2 linked regions of the Rhodopseudomonas sp. BAL398 genome follow. The protein of the gene in region 1 interacts with the protein of each later gene in a pairwise test. Links are inferred from orthologs where the notes say so. Each region holds a gene or a part of one and is shown in the gene's direction. Other genes may lie near its edges.

Region 1 (14,312 bases):
CGGCCGTGCCGCGAGATTCCGGGTTCACTCGGCCCATAGCACGTCGAAGACGTGCGTAATACCAACGGTCGTTGCCTTTCGTTCGTCATGCCCGGCCTTGTGCCGGGCATCCACGCCTTGAAAGCAGTGCCTGATCAAAGACGTGGATGGCCGGGACAAGCCCGGCCATGACAAGATTGAGAGTCAACGGCAAAGTCCGTTGGTATAACGAACTGACGGGCCTCACGCCCCGGAATGACACCGAGACGGGTGGGGCGGATTGCTTGTTACTCAAACCGCCACCGAGCAGGTCTCAGCTCTTCTTCGGCTTCGGTTTTGCCGGCGTGGTGCGGCGTCGCGTCACGGCGGCGCGGCGGGGGCTGCGCGCCACCCGCAGGCGTGCTGGGCTCACCGCGGCGCGCGGCTTGGCCGCCACCTTGGGGCCGCGCGCCAGTTCGATCAGCATCCGCAGGGCTTCGACGACCGAGCGTTGCCGCACATTGCTGCGTCCGATCGCACCAAAACGGTGTTCGCGGTGGGTGATGCGGCCGTCGCGGGCGGCGGCCGCGAAATGCACCAGGCCGACCGGCTTGCCCGGCGTGGCGCCGCCGGGTCCGGCGATGCCGGTGATCGAGACCGCCAGATCGACCTCGGCGTGCTCCAGCGCGCCGATGGCCATGGCGGTCGCGGTCTCCTTGCTGACCGCGCCGAAATTCGCAAGCGTCGCGGTCTCGACGCCGAGCATCGCGTGCTTGGCCTCGTTGGAATAGGTGACAAAGCCGCGATCGATCACCGCGCTGGAGCCGGGGATCTCGGTCAGCGCCGCGGCGACCAACCCGCCGGTGCAGGATTCGGCGGTGGCGATGGTCAGCTTGCGCGAGCGGCACAGATCGAGCAGCGAGCGGACGAGAGCGCGGGCGTCGCTGCTACTCATCTCAACCGTCCAGCCCGTCGGGGCCCCAGGGCAGCCGGATCGTCGCGCAAGCGGTGGCGGCGATGCCTTCCTCGCGGCCGGTGAAGCCGAGCTTCTCGCTGGTGGTTGCCTTGACGGCGACGCGCGACACCGGCACGCCGCTGATCTCGGCGATTTTGGCGCGCATCGCCTCGCGCAACGGGCCGATCTTCGGCCGCTCGCAGATCATCGTCACTTCCAGATTGGCGATGCGTCCGCCGCGCGCGGTGACGCGGTCGATCGCGTATTTCAAGAACTTGTCGGAGGCAGCACCCTTCCATTGCGGATCGCTGGGCGGAAAATGCGAGCCGATGTCGCCATCGGCCAGCGCGCCGAGGATCGCGTCGACCAGCGCATGCAGCCCGACATCGCCGTCGGAATGCGCCAGGAAGCCGCGATTGTGCGGCACTTTGAGCCCGCACAGCATGACATGGTCGCCGTCGCCGAAGGCGTGGACGTCATAGCCGGTGCCGGTGCGGATGTCGCCGAGCAGGGCGCCGAGCCGGGACTCCTCGCGGACGAAATCTTCCGGTGTGGTGAGCTTCATATTCGCAGCATCGCCTTCAAAGGTTGCGACCGTCAATCCCGCCCATTCGGCGATCGCGGCGTCGTCGGTAAAATCATCGCGGCCGTCGCGCGCGGCGCGGCGGTGGGCGTCCAGAATAACGTCGAAGCGGAACGCCTGCGGGGTCTGGGCGATCCGCAGCCGGGCGCGCTCCGGCGTCGCCGCGACCTCGCCGTCGGCATCGACTTGTTTGATAGTATCGGTGACGGGGATGACCGGCAGCGCCGCGCCGGTCCGGCCGACGGCCGCGATGGCGCGCGAGATCAGCGCCGGCGTCACGAAGGCGCGCGCCGCGTCATGGATCAGCACGATGTCGGGTGCGAGGCCGGCCAGCGCTTCGAGGCCGGCGCGCACCGACGCCTGGCGGGTCGCGCCGCCGCTGACGCAGGGGTGGTAGCTCAGCCCGTTCACAGCTGCATCGAACAAAGCGGTATCGTCCGGATTGGTCACCGGCTGCACCGCAAAGATCTCCGGGTGCTGACAAAATGGCTCCATCGCCCGCGCAATCACCGCGCGGCCGGCCAGCGTACGGTATTGTTTGGGGCCGCCCGAGCCGGCGCGAAGGCCGCGACCGGCGGCGACGATAATAACGGCGGTGCGTTGAGATTTCGACATCGCGCTCAGCAAATACCTGCGGTGAAAGGGAAAAATTCGGCGTTGCGAAGCACAGCCCTTACCACGCCGACGCCACTATTCATCATGATTCCATGCGTTTGAGGAGGCTTTGCGCATTGCTGCAATGCACTTGCAAGTCCCGTAGAACTGGCTAAACTGTAGGCAACGACACGTGATGCCCAACAAATGAGCCGGTGCCGTCTCGATGATGCGGTGGCTAGAGAATGAGCAGACCTTGACCGGCCCCAACCTATCAGGTTCCACGCCTTTGCGAATTGGCAATATTGAGGTGGCCAATCGGGTCATCCTGGCGCCGATGTCCGGGATCACCGATGCGCCGTTCCGACGCCAGGTCGCGGCGCTTGGCGCCGGCCTTGTGGTGTCCGAAATGACCGCCAGCGAGGATCTGGCGCGCGGCCGCGCGATGTCGATCCGGCGTTGCGACGTCGGCGGCAGCGGCGCCCATGTGGTGCAACTGGCCGGCTGCAAGCCGCGCTGGATGGCCGAAGGCGCGCGGATCGCGGAGGCGGGGGGCGCCGATATTATCGACATCAATATGGGCTGCCCGGCGCGGCATGTGACCGGCGGGGCCTCCGGCTCGGCGCTGATGCGCGATCTCGATCACGCGCTGAAACTGATCGAGGCGACGATCGCAGCGGTCAAGGTGCCGGTGACCTTGAAGATGCGGCTGGGCTGGGACGATCAATCGATCAACGCGCCCGAATTGGCGCGGCGCGCCGAGGCCGCGGGCGTGCAACTGATTACCGTCCACGGTCGCACCAGATGCCAGTTCTACAAGGGCGAGGCCGATTGGCGCGCCATTCGCGCGGTGAAACAGGCGATTACCATTCCGCTGGTGGTCAATGGCGACATCACCTCGTTCGACAGAGCGATGACGGCGCTGCAGCGATCGGGCGCCGACGCGGTGATGATCGGTCGCGGCGCCCAGGGCCAGCCCTGGCTGCCCGGCCAGATCGGCCGCCAGTTCGAGACCGGGCTCGCCGAGCCGGCGCCGGCGCTGGCCGATCAGCTCAACTATCTGCGGATTCTCTATGACGATATCCTCAGCCTTTACGGGATGCAGATCGGGCTTCGCCACGCCCGCAAACATCTCGGCTGGGCGCTCGAGGTGGCCGCTGCCGGCCACGCGCCGCAAGCGGCATTGAAGAGCTGGCGCGCCCGAATCCTGACCGCGGAAGATCCGGCTGCCGTGCAGCATTCGCTCGGCGAGGCCTATGACGATTTCGCCTGGAGTGCCGCCGCATGAACGCCGTCGCAGAACCACGCCGCACCCCGCCGACCGACAGCGACGCCATTCTCAACGCGCTGCCGAACCCGGTGTTGCTGATCGCGCCCGACGGCAAGATCATCGACGCCAACATGGCCGCAGAATCCTTCTTCGAGATTTCGACCCAGTTCCTGCGCCGGCAGTCCTTGACCGAATTGGTGCCGTTCGGCAGTCCGCTGCTGGCGCTGATCGATCAGGTCCTGCTCAGCAATTCGCCGGTCAATGAATATAAGGTCGATCTCGGCACGCCGCGGATTGGCGGCGACCGCCAGGTCGATCTGCACGTCGCGCCGATGCCGGAGCGGCCCGGCCACATCGTGGTGATGCTGCAGGAGCGCACCATCGCCGACAAGATGGACCGGCAGCTGACCCACCGCAGCGCCGCGCGCTCGGTGATCGCGCTGGCGGCGATGCTGGCGCATGAGATCAAGAATCCATTGTCGGGCATTCGTGGCGCGGCGCAGCTGTTGGAGCAGGCCGCCTCATCCGAGGACCGGATGCTGACCAGACTGATCTGCGACGAGGCCGACCGCATCGTCACTTTGGTCGATCGCATGGAAGTGTTCGGCGACGATCGGCCGGTGGCGCGCGGCCCGGTCAACATTCATTCGGTGCTGGATCACGTCAAGCGGCTGGCGCAGTCCGGCTTTGCCCGCAATATCAAGTTCATCGAGGATTACGATCCGTCACTGCCGCCGGTGCTGGCCAATCAGGATCAATTGATTCAGGTCTTCCTCAATCTGGTGAAGAACGCCGCCGAGGCCGTGGTCGATCTGGGCAGCGACGCCGAGATCCATCTGACCACCGCGTTCCGGCCGGGCGTGCGGCTGTCGGTGCCCGGCAAGAAGACGCGGGTGTCGTTGCCGCTGGAGTTTTGCGTCAAGGACAACGGTCCCGGCGTGCCCGAAGACCTGCTGCCGAATCTGTTCGATCCCTTCGTCACCACCAAGCCGTCGGGCTCGGGGCTTGGTTTGGCGCTGGTGGCCAAGATCGTCGGCGACCATGGCGGAATCATCGAATGCGAATCGCAGCCGCGCAAGACCACGTTCCGCGTGCTGCTGCCGATGTTCAATATCGAGAAGCCCTACATTAAGAGCAACGGCGAGGACGTGCCGGCGACGTCGCCCGATGCCTCACAGACTGCAAGATGAGGACTGACAATGCCCGCAGGTAGCATCCTAGTCGCCGACGACGACACCGCGATACGCACCGTGCTCAACCAGGCGCTGTCGCGCGCCGGATATGAGGTGCGGCTGACAGGAAACGCCGCGACGCTGTGGCGCTGGGTCAGCCAGGGCGAGGGCGATCTGGTGATCACCGACGTGGTGATGCCGGACGAGAACGCCTTCGACCTGCTGCCGCGGATCAAGAAATTGCGGCCGAACCTGCCGGTCATCGTGATGAGCGCGCAGAATACCTTCATGACGGCGATCCGCGCCTCGGAGAAGGGCGCCTATGAATATCTGCCCAAGCCCTTCGATCTCAAGGAGCTGATCGCGATCGTCGGCCGCGCGCTGGCCGAGCCGAAGGACCGCGCCGCCAGCTACGCCGACGACCCAGAATTCGATTCGATTCCGCTGGTCGGCCGCTCGCCGGCGATGCAGGAAATCTATCGGGTGCTGGCGCGGCTGATGCAGACCGACCTGACGGTGATGATTTCCGGCGAATCCGGCACCGGCAAGGAATTGGTGGCGCGCGCGCTGCATGATTATGGCAAGCGTCGCAATGGCCCGTTCGTCGCCGTCAACATGGCGGCGATTCCGCGCGACCTGATCGAGTCCGAGTTGTTCGGCCATGAGCGCGGCGCCTTCACCGGCGCCAATACCCGCGCCTCCGGGCGGTTCGAGCAGGCCGAGGGCGGCACGCTGTTTCTCGACGAAATCGGCGACATGCCGATGGAGGCGCAGACCCGGCTGCTGCGGGTGCTGCAGCAGGGCGAATACACCACGGTCGGCGGCCGCACCCCGATCAAGACCGACGTCCGGATCGTGGCGGCGAGCAACAAGGATTTGCGCATCCTGATCCAGCAGGGCCTGTTCCGCGAGGATCTGTTCTTCCGGCTCAACGTGGTGCCGCTGCGGCTGCCGCCCTTGCGCGAGCACATCGAGGATCTGCCCGATTTGGTCCGGCATTTCTTCGCGCTGGCCGAGAAGGACGGATTGCCGGCCAAGAAACTCGACGCCGCGGCGCTGGAGCGGCTGAAGCAGCATCGCTGGCCCGGCAATGTGCGCGAGCTGGAGAACCTCGCCCGGCGGTTGGCCGCGCTTTATCCACAGGACATCATCACCGGCTCAGTGATCGATGGTGAGCTGGCGCCGCCCGCGGTGGTGTCCAGCGGCAGCGCCCAGCACGGCGTCGACAATCTCGGCGGCGCGGTCGAGATGTACCTGTCCTCGCACTTCTCCGGCTTTCCCAACGGCGTGCCGCCACCGGGGCTCTATCATCGGATCTTGCGTGAAATCGAGGTGCCGCTGCTGACCGCGGCGCTGGCGGCGACCCGCGGCAACCAGATTCGCGCGGCGGATCTGCTGGGGCTCAATCGAAACACGCTGCGAAAGAAGATTCGCGACCTCGACATTCAGGTCTATCGGACCGGCGGTTGAATCCGGCCGCCGGCGCGCAATGGCGAATTTGCCTGGAATGCTCGTAAGTTTCCGGGGAGACCGCGCCGTCGAATAGTCGTAATTTGGCAACATTGTTGTAGGAATGCATCAGTCGACGCCAGAGTCCGGCGTTCGTCCCGCGTTCACGCTCACCTATTGCCAGAATGACCAGCGCAGATCCGTCGACCGAGCCTTTTGAACCGTCGATTGCCGAGCCACGCGCGGGGCGGCTGCGCCGGCTGATCGTGCCCCTTGCCGTGGCGCTGGCGCTGATCTCGGCAACTCTGACCTTCGTGGTGCTGACCGGTCTGACCTGGATCGCGCCGACGCGGGACGTCGTGGTGACCTTCCTGCTGATCAACGCCGCCACCGTGCTTCTGCTGGTGGTGATCATCGTTCGTGAAGTCTGGAAGGTGGTGCAGGCCCGCCGCCGCGGTCGCGCCGCCGCGCGGCTGCACGTCCAGGTGGTGAGCCTATTCTCGGTGATCGCAGTGCTGCCGGCCGTTCTGGTGTCGATCGTCGCCAATGTCACCATCGACCGCGGGCTGGATCGGTTGTTCTCGGGGCCGACGAGGGCGGTGATCCAGAATTCGCTGATCGTCGCCAATGCCTATCTGCACGAACACGCCCAGATGATTCGCGGCGACATCCTGGGCATGGCCAACGACATTTCCAATGCGAGACCGCTCTACGATCAGGACCGCCGCTCATTTCGCGAATTGCTGACCGCCAGTGCGGCGGCGCGCAATCTTCCCGGCGCCATGCTGATCGACAAGGACCGCCATATCCTGGAATCCGCGCAGACCGGCATTCAGCGCGACTTCGACGTGCCGGCGGCCGAATTCCTGAAAAACGTCAATGCGAAGGAGCCGCAGATCGCGGTCTTCATCGAGGCCAATTACGTCGCCGCGGTGATCCGGCTGCGCGGCTTCGATGACACCTTCCTCTACGTCGCCCGGCTGCTCGATCCGCATGTGGTCTCGCAACTGCGCCAGACCCAGGCCAGCGTCGCCGAATATGCCAAGATCGAGTCGAGCCGGCTCGGCTTTCAGGTGACGCTGGCGTTGCTGTTCACGGTGATCGCGCTCACGGTGCTGATGTCGGCGGTGCTGATCGGATTGAATTTCGCCAATTGGCTGGTGGCGCCGATCCGGCGCCTGATGGGCGCCGCCAATCTGGTCTCCACCGGCGATCTGCACGTCCAGGTGCCGGTGTTCAAGTCGGAGGGCGATCTCGCCCATCTCGGCGAGACCTTCAACAAGATGACCCAGGAATTGCGCAGCCAGCGCGACGAGCTGGTCAGCGCCAGCGACCTGATCGACAGCCGCCGTCGCTTCATCGAAGCGGTGCTGTCGTCGGCCTCGGCCGGCATCATCGGCGTCGACGGCTCCGGCAGCATCGGCATTCTCAACCGGTCTGCCGAAAAGCTGATCGGTCATTCGGAATCCGAGACGCTCGGCCATCCTTTGTCGGAGGTGCTACCTGAACTCGACGAGATGATGAAGTCGGCGCGCGAGGGCTCGCAGCGGCTGGTGCAGGGCCAGATCGCCATCACCCGCGACGGCCATGAGCGCAATCTGTCGGTGCGGGTCAGCGCCGAGCAGACCAGCCATTCGCGCGACAGCTACATCATCACGCTGGACGACATCACCGAATTGGTGTCGGCGCAGCGCACCTCGGCCTGGGCCGACGTGGCGCGGCGGATCGCACACGAGATCAAGAATCCGCTGACCCCGATCCAGCTTTCGGCGGAGCGGATCAAGCGCAAATTCGGCAAGGTCATCACCGAAGACAAAGCCATTTTCGAGCAGTGCACCGACACCATCGTCCGCCAGGTCGACGACATCCGGCGCATGGTCGACGAATTCTCGCGCTTTGCCCGGATGCCGAAGCCGGTGATCGAGGGCGAGGACGTCGCCGACACGGTACGGCAGGTCGTGTTCCTGATGCGGGTCGGCCATCCCGAGATCGAGATCGAGGCCGAGATCAGGGACGAACCGATGCGGGCGCGGTTCGACCGCCGGCTGATTTCGCAGGCGCTCACCAACATCATCAAGAACGCCACCGAGGCGATCGACGTGGTGCCGCCCGAGCAGCTCGGCAAGGGCCGCATCGACGTGATCGCCGCCCGCGATGGTGAGGACATTGTCATCGACGTGATCGACAACGGCATCGGCCTGCCCAAGGTCAGCCGGGCGCGGTTGCTCGAGCCCTATGTGACGACGCGGGAGAAGGGCACCGGGCTTGGTCTGGCGATCGTCGGCCGGGTTCTGGTCGATCATGGCGGTCGGATCGAGCTCAACGATGCCTCGGAGATTCGGCCAGGGCAGCGCGGCGCCTGGATGCGGCTGCGCTTTTCGATTTCCGGACAGGCCCCGACCGCCGAATCCAGTGAACCCAACCGCCCGGCCGGTAACGAAACCACAGCAGTAGCTGTCAGCAGCAGCTGAGATGACAGGCGCGACCCATGGCAAATGACATTCTGATCGTTGATGACGAGGCCGATATTCGCGAGCTCGTGGCCGGCATTCTCGACGACGAGGGCTTCACCACGCGCACCGCGCGCGACAGCGATTCGGCGCTGGCGGAGATCGCCAACCGCCGGCCCAATCTGGTGTTCCTGGACATCTGGCTGCAGGGCAGCCGGCTCGACGGGCTGCAATTGCTGGAGCAGATCAAGCGCGAGCACGCCGAGGTCCCGGTGGTGATGATCTCCGGCCACGGCAATATCGAGACCGCGGTCGCGGCGATCAAGCGCGGCGCCTATGACTTCATCGAGAAGCCGTTCAAGGCAGACCGCCTGATCCTGGTGGCGACGCGGGCGCTGGAGACCTCGCGGCTGAAGCGCGAGGTCAAGGAGCTGAAGCAGCAGGCGCCGAGCGCCTCGACGCTGACCGGCCGCTCCGCCTGCATGAACCAGCTGCGCCAGACCATCGAGCGCGCCGCCAAGGCCAATAGCCGGATCCTGATCGTCGGGCCGAGCGGCTCCGGCAAGGAGCTGGCGGCGCGGACGTTGCACAATGCCTCTGGCCGTTCCGAAGGGCCGTTCGTCGTCATCAACGCCGCTGCGATCACGCCGGAGCGGATGGAAATCGAATTGTTCGGCGTCGAGCAGTCCAATGGCGAGCAGCAGCGCAAGGCCGGCGCGCTGGAAGAGGCCCATGGCGGCACGTTGTTCATCGACGAGATCGGCGACATGCCGCGCGAGACCCAGAACAAGATCCTGCGGGTGCTGGTCGATCAGACCTTCCAGCGCTCCGGCGGCACCGCCAAGGTCAATGTCGACGTCCGCATCGTGTCCTCGACCGCGCGCAATCTCGAGGAGGAGATTGCCGAGGGCCGGTTCCGCGAGGACCTCTATCACCGCCTCTCGGTGGTGCCGATCCGGGTGCCGCCGCTGTCGGAGCGCCGCGAGGACATTCCCGAACTGATCGAATATTTCATGGAGCAGATCTCGCTCGCCACCGGCCTGCCGAAGCGGCAGATCGGCCAGGACGCGATGGCGGTGCTGCAATCGCATGTCTGGCCCGGCAACGTCCGCCAACTGCGCAACAATGTCGAGCGGGTGATGATTCTGGCCAGCGGCGGTCCCGAAGTGATCATCACCGCCGACATGCTGCCGCAGGATGTCGGCTCGATGGTGCCGACGATGCCGACCGGCAATAATGGCGAGCACATCATGGGACTGCCGTTGCGCGAGGCCCGCGAAGTGTTCGAGCGCGACTATCTGATCGCGCAGATCAGCCGGTTCTCCGGCAACATCTCGCGCACCGCCGAATTCGTCGGCATGGAGCGCTCCGCGCTGCACCGCAAGCTCAAGGCGCTCGGCGTCGGTTGACCGGCGTCGCCGTCCTCGCATCATCATCAGCATCATCATTTCCGGAACAGTCTCATGGCTCGCATCGCCTATGTGAACGGCCGCTATCGCGACATGCGCGACGCCTGCGTCAGCATCGAGGATCGCGGCTATCAATTCGCCGACGGCGTCTATGAGGTCTGCGAGCTGCGCGGCGGCAAGATCGTCGACATGCCGCGGCACATGGCGCGGCTGCAGCGCTCGCTCGGTGAATTGCGGATCGCGATGCCGATGCCGCTTTCGGCGTTGCAGGTGGTGCTGCATGAGGTGGTGCGGCGTAACCGGGTCAATTATGGGCTGGTCTATCTGCAGGTGACCCGCGGCGTGGCGCGGCGCGATCACGGTTTTCCGGCCGGCGTCGCGCCGAGCCTGGTGGTGACCGCGCGGGCGCTGAATTATGCCAAGAACCAGGACACCGCGGCGCATGGGATCAAGGTGATCACGCTGCCGGAGAACCGCTGGCCGCGGGTCGATATCAAGTCGACGGCGCTATTGCCGAACGTGCTGGCCAAGCAAGCGGCGCGCGAGCAGGGCGCCTATGAGGCGTGGTATGTCGATCGCGACGGCCTGGTCACCGAGGGATCCTCCAGCAACGCCTGGATCGTCACCCAGGACGGTCGTGTGGTCACCCGCTCGGCGGAATCCGGAATCCTCGCCGGTGTCACCCGGGCGGTGTTGATCGAAACCCTTGCGGCACTGCAAATCAAATTCGAGGAACGCGCCTTTACCGTCGACGAGGCACTGCAGGCCGCGGAGGCCTTCGTCACCGCGTCGAGTCAGATCGTGATGCCTGTCGTGGCGATCGATGGCCGGATCATTGGCGACGGTACGCCAGGTCGGATTGCCACGCGTTTGCGTGAGCAGTTCCACCGATTTTCGGCATTTTCCTGAGTTTTGTTGCCTCAGTAACACAGCTTTTGCGGGAACCTGCTTGCCTAACATTGGCACCTGACGTCTAATCAACCTGTCGGTCTCCGGAGGGGGATCTCAGGAAGGCTGACACCGAGACCATGCTCCGCAGAGAGCAGCGTCGCGGCAAAAAAAATTCAAAACATACTGCGGGACAAGAAAATGGCGGCAGACCGCGCACAAAACCTTCAAGACACATTCCTGAACCACGTTCGCAAGACCAAGACTCCTCTCACGATTTTTCTTGTGAACGGGGTCAAGTTGCAGGGCATTGTCACCTGGTTCGATAATTTCTGTTTGTTACTCCGGCGCGATGGTCATTCGCAGCTGGTCTACAAGCATGCGATCTCAACCATCATGCCCGGCGCACCGATCCAGTTGTTCGAAGGTGGCGAGGACGCTCCAGCTTGAGCTTGACCTGATTGGAACCCCGCAGCCTTGACGGGGGCGCCGACCGGCCGCGGTCGGTGCATGACGAGCAGACCGGACGAGTAATCGTCGTCGGCCCGTATTTGCGCGCGCGTCGCGGCGATCCCGATTCAACCGACAGCATTGCGGTGCGCGGCTCCGACGCTCGTCTCGACGAGGCGGCGGGGTTGGCGCGTGCGATCGATCTGGTGATCGCCGAATTGGTGCTGGCGCCGATCGGGCAGATTCGCCCGGCCACTTATCTCGGCAAGGGCAAGGTCGAGGAGATTCTCGGCATCATCCAGGGCCACGAGGCCGACCTTGTGGTGATGGATTGCGCGCTGTCGCCGATCCAGCAGCGCAATCTGGAGAAGGCCTGGAATACCAAGGTGCTCGACCGCACCGGCTTGATCCTGGAAATCTTCGGCCGCAGGGCCAAGACCAAGGAAGGCGCGCTGCAGGTCGAGCTGGCGCATCTGAACTATCAACGGTCGCGGCTGGTGCGGTCCTGGACCCATCTGGAACGGCAGCGCGGCGGCTTCGGCTTCATGGGCGGCCCCGGCGAGACCCAGATCGAGGCCGACCGCCGGCTGATCGGCGATCGCATCACCAAGATCGAAAACGAGATCAAGAAGGTGCAGGGCACCCGCCGGCTGCACCGCGCCGGCCGGCAGCGAGTGCCGTACCGCGTCGTCGCCTTGGTCGGCTACACCAATGCCGGCAAGTCGACGCTGTTCAACCGGCTGACGCGCTCCGAGGTGCAGGCCGCCGACATGCTGTTCGCCACGCTGGATCCGACCTTGCGCGGGCTGACGCTGCCGCATGGCGGCAAGGCGATGCTGTCCGACACCGTCGGCTTCATCTCCAACCTGCCGACCCAGCTGGTGGCGGCGTTCCGTGCCACGCTCGAAGAGGTGCTGGAAGCCGATCTGATCCTCCACGTCCGCGACATTTCGCACGAGGACGCCGAGGCCCAGCAGCGCGACGTCGACGCCGTGCTGCGCCAGCTCGGGATCGATCCCGAAGCGGGCGGGCGGATCCTCGAGGTCTGGAACAAGATCGACCGCTTCGAACCGGAGCAGCGCGAGAATCTCAGCAACATCGCCGCCAGGCGCCCGGCCGAGCATCCGTGCTTCATGGTGTCGGCGGTGACCGGCGAGGGCATCGACGAGCTGCTGGCGGCGATCGAGCAGCGGCTGGCCCTGAGCCGGATCGCGCTCGACCTGTCGATCGACGCCGCCGATGGCGCCGGCATCAGCTGGCTGCATCGCAATGCCGAGGTGCTGCGCAAGGACCTGCATGAGGGCCGGTTCGAGATGACGGTGCGGGTCGACGAGACCAAGCGCGACATCGTCGTGAACCGGTTCGGCGCCACCCCGCATCCGGACGAGCACTGAGCGCCTGCGCCTTTGCTGCGTTCGCAATCCAGAACGGCATCATTCCGGGTTCATTCGGCCTGCTGCCTCGCGCCCCGGAATGACCCGTTCGAGGAGGTCGGGTGCGCCGCCTAAGTAATTGGAAAAACGAAGGGAAAAACCCGCCGGCCGGGCCAGTTAAAGGTGGTTTGCAGACGCCGGATCGGCTATAAATCGCCGATCAGATTCTCACCGGAAATCACCATTGTCCGACACCGACGATAACAAGCCCGGGGAGCCGCCGGCGCCTTCGGATATCCGCCCGATTTCGATCCTCGACGAGATGAAGCGCTCGTATCTCGATTACGCCATGAGCGTGATCGTGGCCCGTGCGCTGCCGGATGCGCGCGACGGTTTGAAGCCGGTGCATCGCCGGATTCTGTTCGCGATGTACGAAAACGGCTTCGAATGGAATAAGCCCTATCGCAAATCGGCGCGCACCGTCGGCGACGTCATCGGTAAGTATCATCCGCATGGCGACCAGTCGGTCTATGACGCGATGGTGCGGATGGCGCAGGAATTCTCGATGCGCGTGCCGCTGATCGACGGTCAGGGCAATTTCGGGTCGGTCGACGGTGATTCTGCCGCCGCGATGCGTTACACCGAGTCGCGCCTGACCAAGATCGCGCAGGGCCTGCTCGACGACATCGACAAGGACACCGTCGATTACCAGGACAATTACGACGGCTCGTTCCGCGAACCCCGCGTGCTGCCGGCGAAATTTCCGAACCTGTTGGTCAACGGCGCCGGCGGCATCGCGGTCGGCATGGCGACCAACATCCCGCCGCATAATCTCGGCGAGGTGATCGACGCCTGCGTCGCGCTGATCGACGATCCGGCGCTGACCATCGACGACCTGATCAACATCATTCCGGGCCCGGATTTCCCCACCGGCGGCATCATTCTGGGCCGCGCCGGGATTCGCGCCGCCTATCAGCTTGGCCGCGGCTCGATCGTGATGCGCGGCAAGGTGACGATCGAGCCGGCGCGCAAGGAGCGCGAGGCCATCATCATCTCGGAAATTCCCTATCAGGTGAACAAGGCCACCATGGTCGAGCGGATCGCCGAACTGGTGCGCGAGAAGAAGATCGAGGGCATCTCCGATCTGCGCGACGAATCCGATCGCGACGGCTTTCGCGTCGTCATCGAGATGAAGCGCGACGCGGTGCCCGAAGTGGTGCTGAACCAGCTGTACCGCTTCACGCCGCTGCAGACCAATTTCAGCGCCAATGTGGTGGCGCTCGACGGCGGCCGTCCGCGGGTGATGAATCTCAAGGACCTGCTGACGGTGTTCATCGCCTTCCGCGAGCAGGTCGTCACCAGGCGCACCAAGTTCCTGCTCAACAAGGCCCGCGACCGCGCCCACATCCTGGTCGGTCTGGCGATCGCGGTCGCCAATATCGACGAAGTCATCAGGGTGATTCGGACTTCACCGGATCCGGCCACGGCGCGCGACATATTGATGGCGCGCGACTGGCCGGCCAAGGACGTCGCCACGATGATCATGCTGATCGATGATCCGCGGCATCGGCTGGCCGACGACGGCACCGCGCGGCTGTCGTTCGAGCAGGCCAAGGCGATTCTGGATCTGCGGCTGGCGCGCCTGACGGCGTTGGGCCGCGAGGAAATTTCCGAAGAGCTCGACAAGCTGGCGCTCGAGATCGCCGATTATCTTGAGATCCTGCGCTCGCGCGCGCGGGTCCAGAGCATCATCAAGGACGA
Region 2 (16,525 bases), 3.3 Mb from region 1 along the record:
GTCTCCAATTGATGGGGAATCGCGATGCCGGCGACCAGCGGGACATTGGCGGTGCGGATGCCGCGATTGGCCAGATAGATCGAAGTCGGGGTCTTCGAGGTGCGCGACACCCCGACCAGCACCACGTCGGCTTCTTCCAGCCCTTCGACATGCTGGCCGTCATCATGCATCATCGAATAATTCAGCGCGTCGATGCGCTTGAAATAATCGGCATTCAGGGTGTGCTGGGCGCCGACCCGGCCGGTGGTGGTGGAGCCCAGATAGGCCTGGAACAATTGCATCACCGGCCCGATGATCGACAGGCTCGGGCTGTTGATCTCCTGGCATTTGGCTTCCAGCCGCCCGACCAGGTCCTTCTCCAGCAGCGTGAACAACACGATGCCGGGCGCTTCCTCGATTTCCGCGAGTACGCGGTCGAGCTGCTTCTGGCTGCGCACCAGCGGATAGACATGTTCGACCGGCGAGACATTGGCGTATTGCGCGGCGACCGCGCGCGACACCGTGATCAGGGTTTCGCCGGTCGAATCGGAGACCAGGTGAAGATGAAAATAGCTGCCTTCGGTCGGCATCATGACCCTGTATATCCTGTGAAAAGCTGTGGGGCTGGAGCCGGGTTTTGGCGCCGCGGCGGGCGCGGGCGGGATAACCCGGCTTTTTCTTCACAGGCCTCGTGTGAGGGAATGTTTTCGCGCTGACTCGGATGTTAGCGGGGTTATGTGGATTTGTCTCTTGATAAAGAGCCTAACGAAAGGCGCAAGTCCCTGAGCGCAGTTGCGTTATTCCGATCGTCGGAGTCCTGTGCATTTCGCTGTGGGGTTGTGCATAAACGGCTGGCAACTGACCGATGGTTTTGCGTGGGCCTAATCCACTGTCACTTAGACTCTAACCTAAGAATCTATAACTATTGTTTTAGAAAGGGACGGCTTGCGGATAGACCTAACTTCAAGCATTTCGATAACGCTCGTGTTAGGCATGGCGTTCCAAGCGAGACGATCGAGACAGGGCTGCCAGCGGGCGGCGGTGAGAATTCCGAATGGTTGAACTGCTCTACCCATGGCTGAAGGCGCTGCATGTGATCGCGGTGATTTCCTGGATGGCCGGAATGCTCTACATGCCGCGGCTGTTTGTCTATCATTGCGATGCCGAGATCGGATCGAAACAATCCGAAACTTTCAAGATCATGGAACGGCGGCTATACAAGGCGATCATGACGCCGGCCATGGTGGTTGCCTGGATCGTCGGGCTCTACATCGCCTGGGACCGTAACTTTCTGATGGAAGGCTGGTTTCACGGCAAGCTGACCCTGGTTGTGCTGATGACCGTGATCCATTTTTTTCTGGGTCATTGGGTTTTGGCCTTCGCTGCCGACCGGAACCAGCATAGCCATAAATTCTATCGGATTATCAACGAGATACCGACGGTGTTGATGATCGGCGCGGTGATCCTGGTGATCGTGAAACCGTTCTAGAGCGGCGTGAGGTCGCGGCCCGATTCGAACGCCTTGCGTGGAGGCCGGTGATTTTCTATAGTGGAGCATCCCACCCCACGCAGGCGGATGTGGTTGCGAACCGGTTTTGTCGAGAACCGGCCGCCGCATCAGGTTTGAAGCCTCTCCGCACCTTCGTTGCTCAAGACCTCGTTTCTGAAGACCCGCTTTGAAGATTCGCGGACTTTCCTGATCGCTAGGCGCCGGACTTCTCCGGCTTGCAAATCCCTCCCCGGTTATTTTCCACAGGACCATCCCAATGCGGGAAATGAAGCTACAAGACCTCAAGGCCAAGACCCCGGCCGAACTGGTGTCGTTCGCCGAAGAGCTCGGCGTCGAGAACGCCAGCACGATGCGCAAGCAGGAACTGATGTTCGCCAGCTTGAAGCAGCTGGCGATCAAGGAGACCGACATCATCGGCGAGGGCGTGGTCGAAGTGCTGTCCGACGGTTTCGGATTTCTGCGCTCGCCCGACGCGAACTATCTGCCGGGACCGGACGATATCTACGTCTCGCCGTCGCAGATCCGCCGCTTCGGCCTGCGCACCGGTGATACGATCGAAGGGCATATTCGCAGCCCGAAGGAAGGCGAGCGGTATTTCGCTCTGTTGAAGGTCAACACGCTGAACTTCGAGGACCCGGAGAAATCCAAGCACAAGGTCAATTTCGACAATCTGACGCCGCTGTTTCCGGATGAGCGGTTCCGGCTCGAACTCGAAGATTCGACCAGGCGCGATCTGTCGGCGCGAGTGATCGATATCGTGGCGCCGATCGGCAAGGGCCAGCGCGCTTTGATCGTGGCGCCGCCGCGCACCGGCAAGACCGTGCTGATGCAGAACATCGCGCATTCGATCACCGCCAATCACCCGGAATGCTATCTGATCGTGCTGCTGATCGACGAGCGGCCGGAAGAGGTCACCGATATGCAGCGTTCGGTGAAGGGCGAAGTCGTTTCCTCGACCTTCGACGAGCCCGCGGTGCGTCACGTCCAGGTCGCCGAGATGGTGATCGAGAAGGCCAAGCGGCTGGTGGAACATGGCCGCGACGTCGTCATCCTGCTCGACTCGATCACGCGCCTTGGCCGCGCCTACAACACCGTCGTCCCGTCTTCAGGCAAGGTGCTGACCGGCGGCGTCGACGCCAATGCGCTGCAGCGGCCGAAGCGGTTCTTCGGCGCCGCGCGGAACATCGAAGAGGGCGGCTCGCTGACCATCATCGCCACCGCGCTGGTCGATACCGGCTCGCGCATGGACGAAGTGATCTTCGAAGAATTCAAGGGCACCGGCAATTCGGAGCTGATCCTCGACCGCAAGGTGTCGGACAAGCGGACCTTCCCGGCGATCGATATTTCGCGCTCCGGCACCCGCAAGGAAGAGCTGATCACGGACGCTCAGCTGTTGAAGAAAATGTATGTGCTGCGCCGGATCCTCAATCCGATGGGAACGATGGACGCCATCGACTTCCTGCTCGACAAGCTGCGCAACACCAAGAACAACGCCGAATTCTTCGAGTCGATGAATACCTGATCGACCGATCCGGATTTGCGAAGGGCGTCCCGCGCGAGCGGGGCGCCTTTTTGTTGCGGGCTTGCAGCAACATCGGATGATCATGTTCGCAACGCCGTTGCGTGGCGCGTTGCCTTTTCGCCGGGCGGGCGGCAAGACAGGCGGATGCATCCGCGCGATCACACCATCTTCGCTTTGGCCACGGGCCGGCCGCCGACCGCGATTGCGATCGTGCGGGTCTCGGGGCCGCGCGCGGGCTGCGTGTTGCGGACGCTGAGCGGCCATATGCCGCCGCCGCGGGTCGCCGCGCGGGCGCTGTTACGCGATCACAATCAAGAGCTTATCGATGACGGCCTGGTGTTGTGGTTTCCCGAGCCGGCAAGCGCCACCGGCGAGGACGTCGCCGAATTTCATATCCATGGCGGCCGCGCGGTGCTGGCCGCGCTGTTCGCCGCACTGGCCTCGTTCGACCAGGTGCGGCCGGCGGAGCCCGGCGAATTCACCCGGCGCGGCTTCGAGAATGGCAAGCTGGATCTGACGCAGGCCGAGGGGCTCGACGATCTGATTCACGCCGACACCGATCGGCAGCGCCGCCAGGCGCTACGGCAATTGAAGGGTCTGCTCGGTGACCGGGCGCGGAGCTGGCGCGAGCAGATCATCGAGGCGTCGGCGCTGATCGAGGCCGGTATTGATTTTTCTGACGAGGGCGATGTGTCAGCGGAGCTGATGGCTCCGGCGCTCGCACGGATCGCGACGCTGCGCGATGAAATTGAAGAAGTGCTTGCGGCGCAGGGACAAAGTGAACGTCTGCGCGATGGACTTGTGGTCGCGATCGCCGGGCCGCCGAATGTCGGCAAATCGACGTTGATCAATCAGCTGGCGCGGCGCGAGGTCGCAATCGTGTCGCCGCAGGCCGGCACCACGCGCGACATCATCGAGGTGCAGCTCGATCTCGGTGGCTATCCGGTGACGGTGATCGACACCGCCGGGATTCGCGACAGCGATGATGTAGTCGAGCAGGAGGGGGTGCGGCGGGCCAAAGCGCGTGCGGCGGAAGCCGACCTGGTGCTGTGGCTCAGCGCGGACGATGCATCGGGTATGACCATCGAAGGGCAGGCTCCGGTCTGGCGCGTGCGCAACAAGATCGATCTCGAGGGTGGAAAAAGCGGCGATTTGGGGCCTGAAAATCTTGCGGCAAAGTTGTGGCAAGCTGGGGGCGGATCGGCGCAGGAGCGCGATGCCGCGGTTTCTGTCTATCGGATCTCGGCCAGGGACGGAGAGGGGGTGCCGGCGCTGGTGGCCGGGCTCGAGCGATTCGCTGAAGCGTTTTTCGGCGGGGCGGAAGGCGGGCTGATCGGTCGCGAACGGCACCGATTATTGCTGCGGGATGCTGCGGCTTCGCTGCAGCGCAGCATGGCGGGTGGGATCGGAGAGGAAATGGTCGCGGAGGAATTGCGGGTGGCGGCTGCCGCGCTCGGGCGCCTGCTGGGACGGGTGGATGTCGAGGATGTGCTAGGGGCGATCTTCAGCCGATTTTGTGTTGGAAAGTAATATTACTTTGTTCAATATTAGAAATAGTGAATTTTAATTCGTTCTTTGAGTTTCTCTGGCTGAACCAAGATTTGTTTCACGTGAAACATTGGCGCAATTTGATTTACGGAGAGAGCCGGCGAGTCAGTGCAGCCACGCCGCATGATTGCAGCAGATGAATTCGTGTCCCGGGCGCGATGCGGCATTCTTATGCCGCTTCGCAGAATCGGGACCCCGCTCATGGCCCCGGGTGACGATCGGCGAAAAGCGGGCCCCCGGCTCTGCAGTGCATCACGCCGCGAAGAGCGGCGTACTGCGCTGCGTCCGGGGCACGGGCGATGATAGGCTTGTGGGCTCCAGCCTCTGCCGTCCGACCGCTGCCCAGCAGCCGTTAGCCCACAGGTAAGTTCCTGCTTCAAGGCGCCACAAAGCTGGGCTAGAAGCCGCGCATGCAAAATTCCTTCGCGCAAAGCTCGTTCGATGTGATCGTGATCGGCGGCGGCCATGCCGGGACCGAGGCGGCGGCTGCCGCGGCGCGCCTCGGCGCGCGGACCGCGCTGGTGACGCACAAATTCGCAACCATCGGGGCCATGTCCTGCAATCCGGCGATCGGCGGCTTGGGCAAGGGCCATCTGGTTCGCGAGGTCGACGCGCTGGACGGGCTGATGGGCCGCGCCGCCGATGCCGGTGGCATTCAGTTTCGCATGCTCAATCGCCGCAAGGGCCCGGCGGTGCGCGGACCCCGCGCCCAGGCCGATCGCAAGCTCTATGCCGCCGCGATCCAGGCCGGGATCCGCGCCACCGCGAATCTGACCGTGATCGAAGGCGAAGCCGACAATCTACTGGTCGAGTCCGGCCGCGTCACCGGGATCCGGTTCGTCGATGGCCGCGAATTGCAAGCCGGCGCGGTCGTCATCACCACCGGCACGTTTTTGCGCGGATTAATTCATCTCGGCGAGCGCAGCTGGCCGGCCGGGCGGATCGACGAGGCCCCGGCGCTGGGCCTGTCCGGCGCCTTCGAGCGGATCGGCTTTACGCTGGGCCGGCTCAAGACCGGCACGCCGCCGCGGCTCGACGGCACCACGATCGACTGGTCGGCCGTGGAGATGCAGCCCGGCGACGACCCGGCCGAGCCGTTTTCGGTGCTGACCCACCGGATCAGCAATCCGCAGATCCAATGCGGCATCACCCGGACGCTGCCGTCGACCCATGAGGTGATCCGGGCCAATGTGCACCGCTCGCCGATGTATTCCGGCCAGATCCAGAGTTCGGGGCCGCGTTATTGTCCCTCGATCGAGGACAAGATCGTCCGCTTCGGCGATCGCGACGGCCATCAGATCTTTCTCGAGCCCGAAGGGCTGGACGATTCCACGGTCTATCCCAACGGCATTTCGACCTCGCTGCCCGAAGATGTGCAGCGCGCCATTCTGGCGACGATTCCGGGGTTGGAGCGGACCAAAGTCATCCGGCCCGGCTATGCGATCGAATATGACCATGTCGATCCGCGCGAACTCGATCCGACGTTGCAGACCAAGCGGCTGCGCGGTCTGTTCCTGGCCGGCCAGATCAACGGCACCACCGGATACGAAGAGGCGGCGGCGCAGGGGCTGGTCGCCGGTCTGAATGCGGCTTTGGCGGCGGGCGGCAGCGAATTGACCGTATTCGACCGCGCCGACGGCTATCTCGGGGTGATGATCGACGATCTGGTGACCCGCGGCATCACCGAACCCTACCGGATGTTCACCTCGCGGGCGGAATATCGCCTGACGCTGCGCGCCGACAATGCCGACCAGCGGCTGACCGACAAGGGGCTGGCGCTGGGCTGCGTCGGCGCCGAGCGGGCAGGGTTTCATCGTCACAAGATGGCGGCGCTGAATGAGGCCAAAACGCTGGCGCAATCGCTGGCGATCACCCCGAACGAGGCGGCCCGGCACGGTCTGGCGCTCAATCGCGATGGGGTGCGGCGCTCGGCCTTCGAATTGCTGGCCTATCCGGAGCTCGGCTGGGCCGATATCACGGCGATCTGGCCCGAATTGACCGCCGTGGCGCCGTCGATCGCGCTGCATGTCGAAATCGACGCCAAATATGACGTCTATCTCAAGCGCCAGAGCGCCGATGTCGAGGCATTTCGCCGCGACGAAGGCCTGGTGCTGACCGATATCGATTATGCGCTGGTGCCGGGCCTGTCGAACGAGGCCCGCAACAAGCTGGAAAAGGCCCGGCCGCGCACCGTCGGGCAGGCCGGCCGGCTCGACGGCATGACCCCGGCGGCACTGGGCATCCTGGCGGCCTATTTGCGGCGCGAAGCCCGCAGGCGTCCGGCCGCAGAGGTTGGCTAGGCTGTTTCACGTGAAACAACAGGGGGGACGATGCGGATCACCCGGCGCGCCGAGCCCGACGACCTCGAAAGTCTGATCGACCTCTATCGGCATGCCAATCCGGACACCCCTCGGCTATCACAGCCTTGCGCCCAGCAGATCTGGGCCGAAATCCTGGCCGCCGAACGCACCGTCTTGTTCGTCACCGCCATGGCGGGCCGGCTGGTCTCGACCTGCTGCCTGACCACTGGGCCGAATCTGATGCGGGGCGGGGCGTCTCATGCCTTGCTCGAAAATGTGGTCACGCACCGGGAGTTTCGCCGTCAGGGTCATGGCCGCGCCACCATCGCGGCAGCTTTGCAAGAGGCCTGGAGCAGGGGCTGTTTTCAGGTGTTTCTGGTGACCGGCCGGGGCCATGCCAACCCTTACGTCCACGACTTCTATCGTAGCGTCGGCTTCGCTGAGCTCGGCAAAACAGCCTTTGTCGCCCGTCCGCCTGACCAGCACTGAAGGTTTTGGTCCAGCGAGGCCATTACGGGGCGCGAGCCCAGTGGGGCGTGCGAACCCAGTGGGGCGTGCGAGCCCATGAACTAATGGACTGGCTTCGCACGAAGCTACGATGAAATTGACTGCCGGCAGATACAGGAATCTCGCGGCAAAGCATGGAATTACGCAAGATTCCGGGTTCGCTCGCAGCAAGCTGCTCGCGCCCCGGAATGACCCGGATCAAGCTGGATTTGATGCCAAGCTGCGGTGGGGCGGTCGTTTTGGCAGTCATTTCGCTGCTTGTAACGAATGAGGCTGGTTTGCTGGCCTCTTGCGGCGTCGACGACCTGGAATCGGTTGGGCTTTGAGTCGGGCAGGCCCGGACGCAGTCCGTGCGGCACCCCCCACCCGGCTCGCCTTCGGCGATCCACCCTCCCCACAAGGGGGAGGGATGGCACTCGCGGCGGCCGCAGGCTTTCAAAATCCGATCATGCTTTCCAGTTGAGTTGATTCGCCTGAAAGCAAAGGCGCTTGGTTTCGACTCATCCACGCGTCATGGCCGGGCTTGTCCCGGCCATCCACGCCTTTGATCCAGCACGGCTTTCAAGGCGTGGATGCCCGGCACAAAGCCGGGCATGACGAACGAGAAGCTGTGCCGTCGGGTACAATCCAGGGCCGCGTCATTCCGGGGCGCGAGCAGCTTGCTGCGAGCGAACCCGGAATCTCGCCCCGGTTCCCTCAGCCGCGAGTTTCGCTGGCTTTGCCGAATTGGACCGGAGGCCGATGCGCTGAAGCGGGACCTGGCAAAGGGCGGGACCTGGGCGTCGTCCGCGCGCCGGGCTCGATCCGTCGATCACCCAGTACATTCGCGAGCTGGCGCCGAATCAGCGGGACGCAAACTTGCCGACGCGGCTCACCCAATTCGGACCGCAGGCGGCCGACGCGCCGACGACCGTTTAAAACTATCTCGATCCCATTCTGCCACGCAAAGGGATGGAAGCCGGGCGTTTGCGGGCGTATGGAATGACCTCATTCAACCAAGGCTCGGCTTCGCGCATGGCGCAACGTTCCCAACAGGCGGCACCCTTTCCCCGGCTCGACGCCGACCGGGCCGCGGCGTTGCGGCTCACGCCTGTTTCACGTGAAACAACCGCGCGGCTCGACGCCTATGTGGATCTGCTGCTGCAATGGCAGGCCAAGACCAATCTGATTTCGCCCGCGACGCTGCCGGTGCTGTGGACCCGGCACATCGCCGATTCGCTGCAGCTGCTGACGATCGCGCCCGCCGCCAGGACCTGGCTGGATTTCGGCAGCGGCGGCGGCTTTCCCGGATTGGTGCTGGCCTGCGCGATGGCAGACGCCGGCGGCCATGTCACTTTGGTCGAGCGCAATGCAAAAAAGGCGGCGTTTTTGCGCGAGGCGCTGCGGGTGACGCGGGCGCCGGGCCAAGTTATGCTGGCGGACATCGGGGATAACGAGGATAGTTTTCCCCGCGATGTCGATTGCATCACCGCTCGGGCCGTTGCTCCGCTACACCAGCTTATCGGCTTCGCCGAACCCTTGCTGATAGAGGGCGCGAGAGCCCTGTTTCTCAAGGGTCAAGATGTAGACGCGGAATTGACCGAATCCACTAAATATTGGAAAATCACGCCTCGTCTTCATGCCAGCCTCACCGGCGGACATGGCTGGATTGTCGAACTCGACCGGATCGAGCGGCAGACCCCGTCCGCACTACCTCACTAACCAGATGGCCCGCGCATGACCGTAATTGATCAAGTATATCAAGGCGATAGCAAGGAGACGGGGGCCGGCCACCCGCGCATCATCGCGCTCGCCAACCAGAAGGGCGGGGTCGGCAAGACAACCACCGCGATCAATCTCGGCACCGCACTCGCGGCGATCGGCGAGCGGGTGCTGATCGTCGACCTCGATCCGCAGGGCAATGCCTCGACCGGACTCGGCATCGATCGCCGCGACCGCAGCTGCTCGACCTATGACGTGCTGATCGGCGAGGCGCCGCTGCGCGACGCGGTGGTGCCGACCGCGGTGCCGCGGCTGCATATCGCGGCGTCGACGATGGATCTGTCCGGCCTCGAACTCGAACTCGGCAATAGCCGCGATCGCGCCTATCGGCTGCGCAATGCGATCGCCGCTTTGAACGACGGCGTCGTCGAGCCCCTCGATTACACCTATGTGCTGATCGATTGCCCGCCGTCGCTGAATCTGCTGACGGTCAATGCGATGGCGGCGTCGGACGCGATTCTGGTGCCGCTGCAATGCGAGTTCTTCGCGCTCGAAGGTCTGTCGCAGCTGCTGCAGACCGTCGAGCAGGTGCGCTCGACGCTCAATCCGAATCTGTCGATCCACGGCATCGTGCTGACCATGTTCGACAGCCGCAACAATCTGTCGAACCAGGTGGTGGCGGATGTCCGGCAGTTCATGGGCAAGAAGGTCTACGACACCATGATCCCGCGCAATGTGCGGATCTCGGAAGCGCCGAGCTATGGCAAGCCGGTGCTGGTCTATGATCTGAAATGTGCCGGCTCCGAGGCCTATCTGAAACTCGCGACCGAAGTGATCCAGCGCGAGCGCGAACTACGCACCGCGCATTGATGGCGCTCTGAATTTGCTTCGTCATTGCGAGCGAAGCGAAGTCCGTAGGGTGGGCTAAGCGAAGCGTGCCCACCACACAGGATGATGCCAACGCGAAGCCAATGGTGGGCACGGCGCAAGCGCGCCTTTGCCCACCCTACGACTACGACGCAACAGACCATGACGTGACAGCAAGCACTGCGGAGTAACCACGTGAGTTCGAGAGCGAATCCAAAGGAGCTGGCAATGGCCGACGAGCAGCGGTCGCGACTGGGTCGCGGTCTGGCGAGTCTGATCGGAGATGTCGGCGGCGAGGCCGCGCATCTGGAGCGTCCGCGCGCGCAGCGCAAGGTGCCGATCGAATTCCTCAAGCCCAATCCGCGCAATCCGCGGCGGGCGTTTTCCGACGCCGAACTCGCCGAGCTCGCGGACTCGATCAAGCAGCACGGCGTGATCCAGCCGATCGTGGTGCGGCCGGTCAAGGGCGCGCAGGATCGCTACGAGATCATCGCCGGCGAACGGCGCTGGCGCGCCTCGCAGATCGCCGGCCTGCATGAAGTGCCGATCGTGCCGGTCGATGTCAGCGACGCCGCCGCGCTGGAAATCGCCATCATCGAGAACGTCCAGCGCGAGGACCTCAACGCGCTCGAAGAGGCGCTGGGCTATCACGCGCTGGCCACCGAATTCAAACACAGCCAGGACGACATCGCCAAAATCGTCGGCAAGAGCCGCAGCCATGTCGCCAATATGATGCGGCTGACCAAACTACCCGATGACGTCCAGGCGCTGATCGCCTCGGGACAATTGTCGGCAGGCCATGCCCGCGCGCTGATCGGCGTGCCGGATGCCTCGGCTGCGGCGAAACGCATCGTCGCCGAAGGCTTGAATGTGCGCCAGGCCGAGGCGCTGGCGCATGAAGAGGGCGTGCCGGAGCGCAAGCCGCAGCAGCCGCGCGCCGGCAAGACCAAGGACGCCGACACCGTCGCGCTGGAAAAACGCATCAGCGACGCGCTCGGCCTGAAAGTCAGCGTCGAGCATCGCGACCCCGGCGGCACCGTGCAGATCAAATATCGCGACCTCGAACAGCTCGACGAAATTCTGCGGCGGCTGGATGCCGATGGCTGACGCTTAGTGCGAGCGGCTCGACGCTGTTAGCAGGCGGAAAGAGCGATCAGCCAAACGAGGCCCTCAAGACCGTCATTGCGAGGAGCGCTTGCGACGAAGCAATCCAGTCCTTGCTGGGCGGCCCTGGATTGCTTCGCGGTCGGACGGCGCGATGCGCCATCCTCGGCTCGCAATGACGACATCAAGCTCGATGTGATTGGTTTCTTCTTCATTCAGACTCTTATGGAAGTCTAACCGCGCCGCCTTGCATTGACGGCGATCGCCAGTAGCACGCGCTGGGCGATCACGGCGGCGAGGTTGGTCTGCTTGCGGGCGTCGAGGGCTGCCACCGCGAGCTGATCGATGATCGCCAGCAGTCGGGTCGGCGGGAAATTGCGTAGCGCGGTTTCGGCGGCGGCCTTGCGGGAGAAGTGGATGCGGGGATAGCCGCTCTCCAGCACCGAGGAGGCCGATGCGCCGTCATCGACCGCGAGCGACGCCTTGTGCAGGAATGCGGCGTGGCGCTGCGCCGCCATGATGATCAGGCCCGGATAGGTGCCGGCGACCATCGCCTTGGCGAATTCGCTCTCGACGATCGCCGGGCGGCCGCCGAAGGCGGCGTCGACGATGGTGTCGAGTTTCAATTCAGAGGCGTCCGAGACGCTGGCCATCACGTCGTCGACGCTGACCTCGCCATTGCCATGGGCGTAGAGCGCGAGCTTGCGCAATTCGTTGCGCGAGGCCTGGCGGTCGCCGCCGAGCAGCGCCATCAGAATGGCACGGGCGTCGGCCGTGATCTTCAGATTGGACAGCCGCAATTCATCGTCGATCAATTTGGTCAGATCGCGTTCGCCGTCCGGGTAGCAGCCGATCGCCACCGCGGTCTTGGCGCGTTCGCAGGCTTTGCGCAGCGGCGATTCCGGCTTGATGTCGCCGGCCTCGATCACCACCCGGCAATCCTTCAGCGCCGAACCCGCCAAGGTGTCGACGCCGCTGACAAAGCTCTTCGAGCCGGCGCGCACCCGGATCGCGCGGCGGCCGCCGAACATCGGAATCGACATCGCCTCGTCGACCAGCCGCGACGGCTCGGCGGCGAGGTCGTCGCCGTCCAGCCGGGTTGTGGCGAAGGGATCATTGGGATCATCGACCGCGGAGACGATCAGCGCATCGGCGCGTTCGCGCACCAACCCGGCGTCGGGACCGTAGAGCAGGATGATCGGCCGCGCGGCATCGGGCCGGGCCAGAAAGGCGTCTATCTCTCTGCCCTTGAGCGCGACCAAGTCAGGTGCCGGCGTAGAAAAACGCCGCCAGCCGGGTCTGGATATTCTCGGCGATTTCCTGCGAGGCGCGGTCCTCGGCGTCGCGGCCGGCGCGCGAGCGGGCGAAGCGCTGGGTCTGGCCCGGGACGTCATATTCGACCCGCGAGAAGGTGCTGCCGCTCATCACCACCTTGTCGGTGGCGACTTCCTTCAGCGTGTAATTGGCGTCGATGCCGTAATTCTCGATCGACGGCAGCGCGGTCTTGGGATCGACGATCATCGACGAGCGCGACGTGGTCAGCCGCAGCGTCAAGATGTGGGTCGGCGGCAGGCCGGTGGCGCCGCCATAGAGCTTGAACATCAGCGCGTTGCGGATTTCCACGCCGAGCCGCGCGGTGGGCGATCCGTTCGGCACCGCGACCGGCGGCACCGCGACGCCGAGCAGCTTCTCGCGCAAGGCGGGTGTGCCGTCGCTGCGCTCGGCATACATCGGCTGGAAGCAGCCTGCGGTCAGGGCCGCCAAGGTGGCGACGATCGACAGCCGGGCTGCGATGCGCCAGTTACCCCACGACATTCACGATCCTCTGCGGCACGACGATAATCTTGCGAACGGGCTTGCCATCCAGGGCCTGTTTTACCGTATCGAGCGCCAAAACGGCAGCCTCAATTTCCGGATTCTGCGCATCCCTGGCCACTGTGACTTCTCCGCGCTTCTTGCCATTGACCTGGACCGGCAGGGTAATGCTGTCTTCGACCAGCAGATCGCGTTCGATTTGCGGCCAGACCGCCTCCGACACCAGCCCCTTCTGGCCCAGCACCTGCCAGCATTCCTCGGCCAGATGCGGCATCATCGGGTGGAACAGCTGCACCAGAATGACCGTGGCTTCCCGGATCGCCCAAGAAAGATCAGGTGCGAGATCGGGCGCCGGCTGCCCCGGCCGCGCCAGAACCTCGGCCAGGGTGTTGGAATACTCCCGGATATGGGCGAGGCTGACATTGAAGGCGAGCCGCTCGATGCCGGACAGCACCTTGTCGAGCGCCCCATGGGCGGCCTTGCGGACCGCCAAGGCGTCGGCGCCGAAGCTGGCCGGGCGCGCGTCGGGGGCCGCTTTGGCGATGTCGGCGGCGTCATTGACCATCCGCCACAGCCGCTGCACGAAGCGCGAGGCGCCCTTGACGCCTTCCTCGCTCCAGATCACGTCGCGATCCGGCGGCGAATCCGACAGCATGAACCAGCGCGCGGTGTCGGCGCCGTAGCTGCCGATGATGTCGTCGGGGTCGACGGTGTTGCGCTTCGACTTCGACATCTTCTCGATCGGGCCGATCTCGATCGGCGCGCCGCCATCGAGCAGCGTGGCGCGGCGGCCGTCGCCGTCGGGCACGATGGCGATCTCGGCCGGCGAGGCGAAGCTGCCGTCGGGCTTCTTATAGGTCTCGTGCACCACCATGCCCTGGGTGAACATGCCGGCGAAGGGCTCGTCGAGGCCGATATGGCCGGTGGCCTTCATCGCCCTTGTGAAGAAGCGGCTGTACAAGAGATGCAGGATCGCGTGCTCGACGCCGCCGATATATTGGTCGACCGGCATCATCCGGTTGACCACGGCGGGCGTGGTCGGCGCGTTCTCGTTCCACGGATCGGTGAAGCGCGCGAAATACCAGGACGAATCCACGAAGGTGTCCATGGTGTCGGTTTCGCGCACCGCCTTGGCCCCGCATTGCGGGCAGGTGACGTGTTTCCAGGTCGGGTGATGATCCAGCGCATTGCCGGGCTTGTCGAATGTCACGTCATCCGGCAGTTCGACCGGCAGCTCCGAATCGGGGACCGGCACCACGTCGCATGTCGGGCAATGGATCACCGGGATCGGACAGCCCCAATAGCGCTGCCGCGAAATGCCCCAGTCACGCAGCCGGAAATTGACTTCGCGCTTGCCCCAGCCGTCGCGCTCGAAAATCTCCAGCGAGCGCGCCATCGCCTGCTCGCAGGTCATCACGCCGGGTTCGCCGACCCAGTGCACGTAATTCACGGTCTCGGTCTTGGCCGGCACGAAGGCCTCGTCGGTGACGCCTTCGTCATGGCCGAGCGGCTTGAACACGTCGATGACGTCGATGCCGTATTTGCGGGCGAAATCGAGGTCGCGCTGGTCATGGGCGGGACAGCCGATGATGGCGCCGGTGCCGTAATCCATCAGCACGAAATTGGCGATATAGAGCGGCAGCTGCCAGTTCGGATCGGCCGGATGGGTAGCCTTGATGCCGGTATCGAAGCCGAGCTTCTCGGCGGTGTCGATCTCGGCCTGCGCGGTGCCGATGCGGCGGCATTGCTCGTTGAAGGCGGCGACGTCCGGCCGGGTTGTCGCCAAGGCCTTGGCCAGCGGATGGTCCGGCGAGATCGCCGCGAAGGTCGGGCCATACATCGTGTCGGGCCGGGTGGTGAACACCGGTAGCGTGTCGAATCCGGCGGGAGCGCCGACTAGGCCGAACGAAAAGCGCAGGCCCTCGGAGCGGCCGATCCAGTTGCGCTGCATCAGCCGCACCTTGTCGGGCCAGCGATCCAGCGTATCGAGCGCGTCGAGCAATTCCTGGGCATAGCGGGTGATCTTGAACACCCACTGGTTCATCTCGCGCTGCTCGACCACGGCGCCCGAGCGCCAGCCGCGGCCGTCGATCACCTGCTCATTGGCCAGCACGGTCATGTCGACCGGGTCCCAATTGATCTTGCGCTTTTCCCGCTCGGCCAGGCCTTCCTTGAGGAAGTCCAGGAACATCTTCTGCTGGTGCTTGTAATAGCTGGGGTCGCAGGTCGCGAATTCGCGCGCCCAATCCAGCGACAGGCCCATGGTCTGCAGCTGCTTTTTCATCGCCGCGATATTGGCGTAGGTCCAGGCCTTCGGCGCTACCTTGCGCTCGATCGCGGCATTCTCGGCGGGCAGGCCGAAGGAATCCCAGCCCATCGGATGCAACACGTTGAAGCCGCGCGCCCGCATCGTCCGCGCTACCACGTCGCCCATGGTGTAGTTGCGGACATGGCCCATATGGATCCGGCCGGACGGATAGGGGAACATCTCCAGCACGTAATACTTTGGGCGGGGATCGTCGTTCCTTGTGGCGAAAATCGCCTGGCGGTCCCATTGCGCCTGCCATTTCGGCTCGGTTTCGCGGGCGTTGTAGCGTTCGTTTGTCATGGAATCAGGATTCGGCCGGCCGGTTCGAGCGCTTGTCAGGGCGGTGGGAGGCGCGAATGAGGTCGCAAACCGGTGCTAGCTCTTGGTTTCGGAATTCGCGCGCGAGGCCGGCAACTAGGCCATAAAACCCCGCGCGTGGTCAATGGCTTGGGACAATCACACGGCAGTTCCGGCAGTGCCGGGCGCGGCCGCGCGGTCGGACGTTACCCCGCCAGCGCCATTGGGCTGTCGGTGTCGGTGCTGCGGATGAAGCCGTGCTGGACCACGGTGTTGCGGCCGCGATGCTTGGCGGCATAGAGCGCGGCGTCGGCGGCTTCGATCAGATCGCGCGGGTGCAGCGCGTCGCTCGGGCTGATGCAAGCCATGCCGACGCTGACGGTGACGTGCTGGAACGCGCTGGTCCGATGCGGAATCGACAATTCCTCCACCGCGGCGCGCACCATCTCGCCGACCCGCAGCGATTCCTCGGCGTCGGTTTGCGGCACCAGCAGGCAGAATTCCTCGCCGCCATAGCGCGCCGCCAAGCCGCTGGTCCGCTCGGCAATGCCCGCCAGGGTCTCGCCGATCCGGCTGAGACAGGCGTCGCCTTCGGGATGGCCGCAGCTGTCATTATAGAGCTTGAAATGATCGACATCGATCATCAACAGCGCGACCTTACCGCCATCCTGCTGCGCCTTCATCCATTCGAAGTCGAGCCGGCCCTGGAAGCCGCGACGGTTGGCCAGTCCCGACAGCACGTCGATCGAGGCCATCACGGTGAGCTGGTTGTTGCTGGCGACGAGCTCGCGCTCGCGCTCGCCCAGCTTGCGCGCCATCGCGTTGAACGCCTTGGCCAGCGGCACGAATTCGGCGGGCAGTCCCGACCGGGTGGCGCGCGCCGACCAGTCGCCCTGGCCGAATTTCGTCGCCGTCGCGGTGAGGATGCCGATCGGCCGCACGATCAACCGCTCGGCCGCGACCAGCGCGCCCAGCAGCACCACCAGACAGGCCATGGCCAATTGAAGATAGGCGGTGCGGATCTCGTGATTGATGGCGGCCGATACCTTGGCTTCGTCGATGCTGAC

The links.
Region 2: the proteins of hfq (region 1) and rho interact in binary tests that used the Escherichia coli proteins (3 or more experiments, as listed by UniProt). The link is inferred for Rhodopseudomonas sp. BAL398 from one-to-one orthologs.

The regions. Positions count from the first base shown.
Region 1 is NZ_CP133111.1:1,002,939-1,017,250, forward strand. The notes cover bases 9,592-12,553. They hold hfq (RNA chaperone Hfq), read left to right. Parts: upstream 9,592-10,929; coding sequence 10,930-11,178; downstream 11,179-12,553. Other genes in these bases: RBJ75_RS04740 (sigma-54-dependent transcriptional regulator), read left to right, coding at 9,592-9,840; RBJ75_RS04745 (D-amino-acid transaminase), read left to right, coding at 9,895-10,749; hflX (GTPase HflX), read left to right, coding at 11,190-12,553. Outside these bases: RBJ75_RS04710 (CinA family protein), read right to left, coding at 293-913; RBJ75_RS04715 (bifunctional 2-C-methyl-D-erythritol 4-phosphate cytidylyltransferase/2-C-methyl-D-erythritol 2,4-cyclodiphosphate synthase), read right to left, coding at 915-2,111; tRNA dihydrouridine synthase DusB, read left to right, coding at 2,317-3,378; RBJ75_RS04725 (two-component system sensor histidine kinase NtrB), read left to right, coding at 3,375-4,550; ntrC (nitrogen regulation protein NR(I)), read left to right, coding at 4,560-6,002; RBJ75_RS04735 (sensor histidine kinase NtrY-like), read left to right, coding at 6,167-8,452; more of RBJ75_RS04740, read left to right, coding at 8,470-9,591; more of hflX, read left to right, coding at 12,554-12,572; gyrA (DNA gyrase subunit A), read left to right, coding at 12,796-14,312. UniProt on the Escherichia coli protein: RNA chaperone that binds small regulatory RNA (sRNAs) and mRNAs to facilitate mRNA translational regulation in response to envelope stress, environmental stress and changes in metabolite concentrations.
Region 2 is NZ_CP133111.1:4,267,021-4,283,545, reverse strand. What follows is about bases 1,066-3,878. They hold rho (transcription termination factor Rho), read left to right. Parts: upstream 1,066-1,745; coding sequence 1,746-3,011; downstream 3,012-3,878. Other genes in these bases: mnmE (tRNA uridine-5-carboxymethylaminomethyl(34) synthesis GTPase MnmE), read left to right, coding at 3,156-3,878; hemJ (protoporphyrinogen oxidase HemJ), read left to right, coding at 1,066-1,468. Outside these bases: RBJ75_RS20205 (pyruvate, water dikinase regulatory protein), read right to left, coding at 1-569; more of hemJ, read left to right, coding at 1,034-1,065; more of mnmE, read left to right, coding at 3,879-4,541; tRNA uridine-5-carboxymethylaminomethyl(34) synthesis enzyme MnmG, read left to right, coding at 4,970-6,859; RBJ75_RS20180 (GNAT family N-acetyltransferase), read left to right, coding at 6,890-7,348; RBJ75_RS20175 (hypothetical protein), read left to right, coding at 7,501-7,692; 16S rRNA (guanine(527)-N(7))-methyltransferase RsmG, read left to right, coding at 8,381-9,067; RBJ75_RS20165 (ParA family protein), read left to right, coding at 9,083-9,937; RBJ75_RS20160 (ParB/RepB/Spo0J family partition protein), read left to right, coding at 10,163-11,041; holA (DNA polymerase III subunit delta), read right to left, coding at 11,272-12,300; LPS assembly lipoprotein LptE, read right to left, coding at 12,302-12,853; leuS (leucine--tRNA ligase), read right to left, coding at 12,840-15,461; RBJ75_RS20140 (diguanylate cyclase domain-containing protein), read right to left, coding at 15,665-16,525. UniProt on the Escherichia coli protein: Facilitates transcription termination by a mechanism that involves Rho binding to the nascent RNA, activation of Rho's RNA-dependent ATPase activity, and release of the mRNA from the DNA template.